2 regions of the Caballeronia sp. GAFFF2 genome follow, and region 2 is predicted to be linked to the other one. Evidence: predicted binding sites of a transcription regulator. Region 2 holds the regulator's gene; the other holds the start of a gene.
The links. Region 2 encodes FliA, which starts transcription of late flagellar genes. Its sites were predicted from a motif close to CTAAAGTTTNNNNNNNNNNNGCCGNTA; they were not measured.
Positions count from the first base shown of each region.

Region 1: a site for FliA is predicted at 1,850-1,876, ahead of motA (flagellar motor stator protein MotA). Genes of this name have one in related genera too.

Region 1 is NZ_JALQDA010000003.1:105,705-110,127, forward strand. Features, by position in the region: gene NCT04_RS00970 (glycosyltransferase family 4 protein) at 1-498, opposite strand, end outside; gene flhD (flagellar transcriptional regulator FlhD) at 1,148-1,519, shown strand; gene motA (flagellar motor stator protein MotA) at 1,923-2,783, shown strand; gene motB (flagellar motor protein MotB) at 2,800-3,783, shown strand; gene NCT04_RS00990 (response regulator) at 3,861-4,241, shown strand; gene cheA (chemotaxis protein CheA) at 4,305-4,423, shown strand, end outside.
Region 2 is NZ_JALQDA010000023.1:185,127-189,549, reverse strand. Features, by position in the region: gene flhF (flagellar biosynthesis GTPase FlhF) at 1-1,704, shown strand, start outside; gene NCT04_RS14490 (MinD/ParA family ATP-binding protein) at 1,697-2,617, shown strand; gene NCT04_RS14485 (RNA polymerase sigma factor FliA) at 2,636-3,367, shown strand; gene NCT04_RS14480 (GGDEF domain-containing protein) at 3,462-4,423, opposite strand, start outside.

The DNA.
Region 1 (4,423 bases), on a different contig from region 2:
CGGCGTGAGCAAATCTTCCGGCAGACCGTGATAGACCGTGTTTAGCCAGTTGGCTTGCGGCAGCGGCGTGCGTTGATTGTCCGAGATCGAGATCACGTTCGCCTTCGTGAACGTGTTGAAGATCGGCTGGAGTTCAGGCAGGTCGAGACGGCCGTGCAGCGTCGTCACGAAAGGCGTGTCCATCTGCGTGAACAGCGGGAACGGCATGTAGTCGAGGTGGAAGTGCAGCACGTCGAATTCATGCGCGCGGCGGCGGACGGTTTCGAGCAGGAGCATGTGCGGCGCGAGCGCGTCGCGCACGGTCGGGTCGAGGCGCAGCGCGCGCGGCCAGGCCGCATCGAGAGTCGCCTTGGTTTGCGAATCGCCGCTGGCGAACAGAGTTACATCGTGGCCGAGGTCGACGAGTGCGTCGGTCAGATACGACACGACGCGCTCGGTGCCGCCGTAAAACTTCGGGGGAACTGCTTCGTGCAACGGTGCAATTTGTGCGATTCGCATAACGTGACTCTCCTGTTATTTAAGGCATTGCAGTCACGCTCCGGTCGAGCGCTCGACGCATGCCGTTCGGGCGGGCCGCGTTCGTATAGAAGACGCCGCCCGAGACTGGCCCGGACAAGAAACTGTTCAACCGGGTTATCCCTTACTGCTCATTATCGGGATCGAGCGCGGCATTACACTTCATTTTTCAAACGCTTAACCTTGTTACAGCACGAAACAACGGCTGTTACGAAGTCAAAAAGTGCATCGATATCAATGACGTAGACGAATTCGACGCACGCAGGGCATTGCCGCGAGGCATTGAAGTAGCACGGATCGGGCCTAACGCATATGGGCCGGTTCTGCGCATGGCACGGGGCGATTCGTGCTCACAGCGTGTCAAGTCAGATGAAAAGCAGCCGATAGTTGAGTTTGGTGCTCCCGATTCGCTCAAACAGCCGTTCAACTATTTCGCGTAGGAATTTTTCTTACACGACGTCGCGGGCTTTTCCGTCGGTAAATCGGTCGATTTATCCGATTGGCGCGCGCTCGAAGCCTCATCGACAATCGAATCCACACCATGAGCGGGGCCGAATCGCCGCAATCCAGAGCGATCCGAGCAAACGTTTCCCGCACGGCCTGACGAGCCGGGTATCGATTCGGGGAAAAGATGACGGCCAGCACAACCACCACGCTCGCGGAGATTCGCGAGCTTAATCTCGCGTACTTGCTTCTGGCGCAGCAGCTATTGGTTGCGGACCGCGCTTCGGCCATGGCTCGGCTGGCGCTTTCGGACGACGTGGCGCAGTTATTGGCTTCGCTTTCACCCGCGCAGGCGGTGAGGGTGGCGTCGTCGAGCCATTTGCTGTGCCGCTTTCGCTTCGACGATCACGCCATCCTTTTCGTCACTCGACGAAAAGGACAAAAGCGCAGCGCCGGACGCGACCCTCCTCGCGGATGCATTGGCGATAGAGGCCGGCTGATCTGCGCGTTGATTCGAGCCGATCACGGCGGCGTTTGCGTTCCACGCTCACAGCGCTGACCGAACGCAACGGCGCGCAGCCGGCATGAACCGATCGGACGAGCGGCCGCCGTGCCGACACCTCGTAAGTTGGTCGGCATACGTCTGCGGCCCATGACAGGCCATTCATCCCAGTGAGCCGCCTCGCTGCCAGATCGACGCACGTCTCGCGGTCAACTCGCCTTCTACCACGAACAACTGGCTTATCGCGAAGAGCTATACGCCGCCGTTGCGCGCACGAAAAGGCATTCGCACCGTAGCGTCCCCGCGCGCCATGCGCCATTGCGCCGCATGTCGTCAGAGCCCCATCCCACGCGGGTTTTAGCGTTTGCCTCACCTCCCGGTCATGCACCAAAGTTTTCCCTTGCCGTGCCGTAAACCCACATAACGGCGGTCATCCCGCAACTACCTTGAGGACTCGACTGTGCTGATTTTCGTTGGAACGCTCGTGACATTGCTGTCCGTATTCGGCGGTTACGCGCTCGAAGGCGGCCACCTTGGCGCGCTCGTGCAACCGGTCGAAATCTTGATGATCGCGGGCGCGGGTGTCGGCGCATTCATCCTCGGTAACGGCATCAAGACGATCAAATCGACGCTGCGCGTCATTCCCACGCTGTTCAAGGGCTCCAAGTACAACAAGGATGTGTACATGGAACTGATGGGCCTGCTCTACGTCCTGCTCGCCAAGGCGCGCAAGGAAGGCACGCTCACCCTCGAAAGCGATATCGACGATCCCCATAAAAGCCCGATCTTCGGTCAGTACCCGAAGATTCTCGCGGACGAGCACATCGTCGAATTCCTGACGGATTATCTGCGGCTGATGGTCGGCGGCAACATGAACGCGTTCGAGATCGAAAGCCTCATGGACGAGGAAATCGAGACGCATCACGCCGAAGGCGAAGCGCCCGCACAAGCGCTGCACAAAGTGGGCGACGCCATGCCCGCGTTCGGTATCGTCGCGGCCGTCATGGGCGTCGTGCACACGATGGCTTCCGCCGATCAGCCGCCCGCGATTCTCGGCGAGATGATCGCGCAGGCGCTCGTCGGCACCTTCCTCGGCATTCTGCTTTCGTATGGCTTCATCGGCCCGCTCGCGGGCGTGGCGGAGCAGCGCGTGGCCGAGCAGACCAAGATGTTTCAGTGCATCAAGGTGACGATCCTTGCGAGTCTGAACGGCTATGCGCCCGCCATCTCGGTGGAGTTCGGCCGCAAGGTGCTGTTCTCGACCGAGCGCCCGTCGTTCTCCGAACTGGAAGAACACGTGCGCCGGGTCCGCGCGAAGTGAAGCGAGGAACGACGCCATGAGTTCACCCGACAAAGACCGGCCAATTTTCATCAAGCGTATCGTCGCGGGCCGCAAGGGACATCACGGCGGCGCGTGGAAGCTTGCCTACGCGGACTTCATGACCGCGATGATGGCGTTCTTCCTGCTCATGTGGCTTCTGAGTTCGACTTCGCCGGTGCAACGACGCGGTATCGCCGAATACTTCAACACGCCGCTCAAGGCCGCGATGGTCGGCGGCAAGACCGTCGGCATGGACTCCAGCATCATCATGGGCGGCGGGCGCGATCTGTCGAGCCCCGAGCCCGGCACGGTGCGCACCACCGAAGGCAATACGCCGTTCGCGGTGCGCTCATCGGCAAGACCCGATGAAGCCGCGTTGAGACAAGCCGAAGGCGAGATCGAACGCCGCGAGCAAGAGCGCCTGCACGACCTCCAGGTGAAGCTCATGTCGGCCGTCGAGGCCAACCCGACCTTGCGCCAGTTCAGGCAGCAGATACGCATCGATTCGACCCAGCAGGGCTTGCGCATCGAGATTGTCGATACCCAGAAGCGGCCCATGTTCGCGCTCTCCAGCGACTCCGTGCAGCCGTACATGCGCGACATTTTGCGCGAGATAGGCAAGACGCTGAACGACGTGCCCAATCGAATAGTCGTGCAAGGACATACGGATGCCGTGAAGTACGCCGGCGGCGACAAGGGCTACAGCAACTGGGAACTGTCGGCGGACCGCGCGAACGCGTCGCGGCGCGAGCTGATCTATGGCGGCATGGACGAAGCGAAGGTGCTGCGCGTGCTCGGGCTTGCATCGACGCAGAACCTGAATCGCAAGGACGCGATGGACCCGGAAAACCGGCGCATCAGCATCATCGTGCTCAACCGGCGCGCGGAGAGCGCCATGTTGCGCGACGACGGCGCGCCGCCCGCGACATTCGACAACGCGGCGGGCGCGGCTCCCGTGCTGGACAAACTCGCGCCCGTATTCCAAGCGCGACCGCAATAAAAGCGAAATCCGCGCGAAAGACTCTCAAGACTCCACACGTTTTAGCCGTCAACCCGGCAAGACCGCAAGAGACACACATGATCAAGAACATTCTGGCAATCGACGATTCCGCCGCCATGCGGCAGATTCTCTCCGCCACGCTGACGACGGCGGGCTACGAAGTGACCGTCGCGTCGGACGGCAACGAAGGGCTCGAATGGGCCCTCGCCGAGCGTTTCGATCTCGTCCTGACGGACCAGCACATGCCCGGCAAGAGCGGGCTCGATTTGATCGCGGAGTTGCGGGTGAATCACGCCTACCAGGCAACGCCGGTGCTCGTGCTGACGACCGAGGACAGCGAAGCGTTCAAGGACGCGGCGCGCGCGGCGGGAGCGACCGGCTGGATTCAGAAGCCGCTCGATCCCGAGCTCTTGACCGAGTTGGTGGCGGCACTGTCGGAACCCGAAGAGCAGCACTGAGCAAGACGAAGCAAACCTCGACCGAATAACGCGACTGAACAGCATTTCTGCGGTGACTCAAGCATGACACTCGACATTACCCAGTTCTATCAGACCTTCTTCGACGAAGCAGACGAACTGCTCGCGCAGATGGAGCAGCTGCTGCTCGTTCTGGACATTGCGAATCCCGATCCGGAAGACCT
Region 2 (4,423 bases):
GTGTTGTCCAACCGCACGCTCGACGATGGATCGGTGGAAATCGTCGGTGTCGCGGATAGCGATCTCGCTTCGATCTCGCCCGCGAAGGCCGCACGCGAACAAGCAGCCGCCGCGCCGTTCGCCAGCGCCACGCCGCGCGCCGCGCTTGCACAAGCCGCAGCCGCCGCGATGAAGCAGCAGGCCGCCGCTCCCAGCTCTCCGATGAACCCCTACGCCAGCGGCGATGTTTTCTCCTCCGTCTTCGGCAACACCGCCGACGCCGACGATTTCGACGAGCAAGCCGACGAAGAGCGCATGGAAGCACCGCGCACGATGGCCGATTCCAATCCGTGGTTGATCGAACATGCGCGCCGTATCGCGCAACAGGCTTCGGTGCCGTCGAACCGGCCGCTGACGCCGTCCGCCGCAATTGCACGCGGCATGGGCGTGCCGGTATCGGTCAAGGCAGCCGACGCACCGCGCCAGCAAGCGCCGCGTGCACAAGCCGCCGCGCAACCGGTTGCCGCCGCGCCTGCCGCACTCGCCGCGCAAGCGCACGCAAAGATCGAAACGCCCGACTGGGCGCGTGAAGCCGCGCAAGTCGCCGCACGCCGCGCCGCACAGAAGATCAACGCAGCACCGCAACCCGCCGACGAAGCGCCGGCCGCATCGGGCAATTTCGAAGGCTTGCCGGCTAATGCCGCGGCCGTCGTGACCGAAGCCATCCGCACGCGCATGGAGCAAGTCGTCAACGAAACGGTGATGAACGAACTCTCGTCGATGCGCGAGATGATGGAAGAGCACTTCTCGGGTTTGCTGTGGGGCGACCGCCAGCGCCGCAACCCGACCAACTCGGCCTTGACCAAGCGCCTCTTCGCCGCCGGTTTCTCCGCGCAACTCGTGCGCATGGTGATCGACAACATGCCGTCGATGGAGAACGTGGAAAACGCGCTCGAATGGGTGCAGCAAGTTCTCGAATCGAATCTGCCGGTGATGCCGAGCGAAGACGCGTTGATGGAACGCGGCGGCGTGTTCGCGCTGATGGGCCCGACGGGCGTCGGCAAGACGACGACCACGGCAAAGCTCGCGGCGCGCTGCGTGATGCGCTTCGGCGCCAGCAAGGTCGCGCTCCTGACGACGGACAGCTACCGGATCGGCGCGCATGAGCAACTGCGCATCTTCGGCAAGATTCTCGGCGTCTCGGTGCACGCGGTAAAGGACGGCGCCGACCTGCAACTCGCGCTCTCCGAACTGCGCAACAAACATATCGTGCTGATCGACACGATCGGCATGAGCCAGCGCGATCGCACGGTCTCCGACCAGATCGCGATGCTGTGCGGCACGGGTCAGCCGGTGCAACGCCTGTTGCTGCTGAACGCCACGAGCCACGGCGACACGCTCAACGAAGTCGTGCAGGCCTACAAGAGTGCGCCGGACCAGCCGCCGCTCGCGGGCTGCATTCTGACCAAGCTCGACGAGGCGACCAACCTCGGCAGCGTGCTCGATACGGTCATCCGCTACAAGCTGCCGGTGCATTACGTATCGACCGGTCAGAAGGTGCCGGAGAACTTGTACGTCGCAACCAAGCGTTTCCTCATCAAGAGCGCGTTCTGCATTCCGCGCGATGGCTCGCCTTTCGTGCCGCAAGACGACGATGTGCCGGCGCTTTTGTCCGCACTGTCCGCACGCGCCACGACAGAACTGCATGGAGTCCATTTTGGATAAGTTCGTGCTCGATCAGGCTGAAGGCCTGAGAAGGCTGCTGACGCGCGCCAGTTCTCGCGTGGTGGCTGTAGTGGGCGGACCGGCGGGCATCGGTTGCACGTCGGCGGTAGTGAACCTCGGCGCGGCGTTGTCCGTGCATGGCAAGGATGTGCTCGTCATCGACGAGCGGCATAACGCGGGCTCGGTCAGCCGCATGGCGGGTGTGGATGGCGCGGGCGCGCTCTCGGCGGTGATGTCCGGCCGTCGCGAATTGCAGGATGTCGCGGTGCGCACGCCGATGGGTTTTTCGCTGATCGCCGCACCGCGCGATGAACGTATCAGCCACGATGCGGCGCAAGCACGCGCGCTGCTCGACGGCCCCGCGGATATCGTGCTGATCGATGCGCAACTCGATCGTAATGGCGCGCTCTCGTCGCTCGCGGCGCAGGCGCATGACTTTCTGATAGTGACGCGGGTAGCCGCGTCGGCGATCACCGAGGCGTATGCGTGCATGAAGCGCTTGCACTACGCCCACGCGATCGGCCAGTTCCGCGTGCTGATGAATCACGTGCAGGACGCAGCCGATGCAGCGGTCGCGTTCGACAACCTCTCGGGTGTCGCGAGCCGTTATCTGGCCGTGTCGCTCGTGCAGGCAGGGTATGTGTCCGAGGATGCGCGCGTCGCTCGGGCGAGGGAGCTCTCTCGGTGTGCGGTGGAAGCGTTTCCGGCTACGGCCGCGGCGCGCGACTACCGCTACATCGCAGCCGAGCTGCTGCACTGGCCGATGCGTCCCGCGCCGTTTTCGCGCGGCGACGAAGCGAGCCAGTACGACGCGCACATTCCGGTTGGCGAGTCTGGTGAAAGCGGACGGAAAGCGGCGCACCGAGCGGCGGCGTTTTCCGATCATGCAATGAGCAGCACGGCGTCGATGTGATATTGAAAGGTGAACAGGATGTATAACGCCCAAGGCAAACTCTCGCAGTCCGACGTGCTTACGAAATATGCGCCGCTCGTTCGCCGCCTCGGACTCCAGCTCGTCGCCAAAATGCCGGCGAGCGTCGATCTCGACGATCTGATCCAGGCCGGCATGATTGGCCTCCTCGATGCGGCTAGCCGCTACAAGGAAGATCAGGGCGCCCAGTTCGAAACCTACGCAAGTCAGCGTATTCGCGGCGCCATGCTCGACGAGTTGCGCGCCAACGACTGGTTGCCACGCAGCATGCGCAAGACATCGCGCGAAGTGGAGTCGGCGGTACACAAGGTGGAACAGAACCTTGGCCGTTCGGCCAGCGAGACCGAAGTCGCCGAGCACATGAAGATGCCGCTCGACGAGTATCAGTCGATGCTGCAGGACTTGCACGGCAGCCAGTTGATCTATTACGAAGACTTCGACCGCTCGGCGGACGACGAGCCGTTCCTCGACCGTTACTGCGTCGATCGTTCGGACCCGCTGTCGGCGCTTCTGGACGACAGTCTGCGCGGCGCGCTGATCGAAGCCATCGACAAGTTGCCGGAGCGCGAGAAGCTGCTCATGAGCTTGTACTACGAGAAGGGCCTCAACCTGCGCGAAATCGGCGCGGTGATGGAAGTGAGCGAGTCGCGCGTGTGCCAGTTGCATAGCCAGGCCGTGGCGCGTTTGCGTGCGAAGCTGCGGGAACAGTCGTGGACTAGCGTCGAGGCTTGAGTTCCGAGTTGTAGAGGCGCGCGAAGCCCCGAACCGGGGCCGCGCGCTTTTTGCTTTTGCCTTTGCAAAGGCGCTCGAATGCGCGCGGATGGGCTCAATGCATCTCGAAGTCGCGCGCCTCGGCGAACACCGTCTTGCCTTCGCCGAGACTCTTTGCGCGATACATCGCGCGATCGGCGGCTCTCAGCACGGCGGTGATATCGGCGTCATGCGCTTCTGCCGCGCTCGACAGCAAGCAGGCGCCGATACTCGCCGATACGCTCACTGGTCGCTCCTGCACCAGCGTGAGGTCGGCGAGCGCCGAATGGATGCCATCGGTGAGCGTGAGCACCGCGCTGCGATCGCGCATGTTGCGCGCGAGCACGACGAACTCGTCGCCGCCCAGCCGCGCGATGGTGTCGGTCTTGCGCATGCGCCGTGCAAGCAATTGCGCGAACGACTGCAACAGCACGTCGCCGACCGCGTGACCGTAGGTATCGTTCACGCCCTTGAAGCCGTCGAGGTCGATCAGTAGCAGTGCGCTGGTATTCGCGTCGGCGGCTTCGGGCGCGGACATCGCGCGATTCACGGTTTGTTCGAGCGCGTAACGGTTATAGAGGCCCGTGAGCGGGTCTGTCGATGCCTGCCGCGCCAGCACGCGATTCGCGCTGCCAAGCCTGTCGACCAGCACACTCAGATACACCGACGCGCCCAGCACGCTCAGCGCGAGCCCGAGCGCGGCGGCGCGGTTTGCCACCCACCACGGTTGCCACAACGCCAGCGCGACGATCGCGACGAGCGCCATCGCGCACGAAATGGCGAGCGTGCGCTTGCCGTAGCGGCATCCCGAGCCGATCAGAAACCAGAACACCACCCACAGCAGCGGCAAGGCGAGCGTGCCGCAGAGAAAGAACATCGCGCCGAGCAACGCCTGATCGAGGATAGTGGTGATGACGAGCCGGACGTTGGACAGCGCCATCATCCGGCTGACGAGCAATAGTGTGATTGCACCGTAGGACACGTAGAGCGCGATCAACCGCGTGATCAGCGACGCGTTGGCCGAAGGGTGCCGCCACG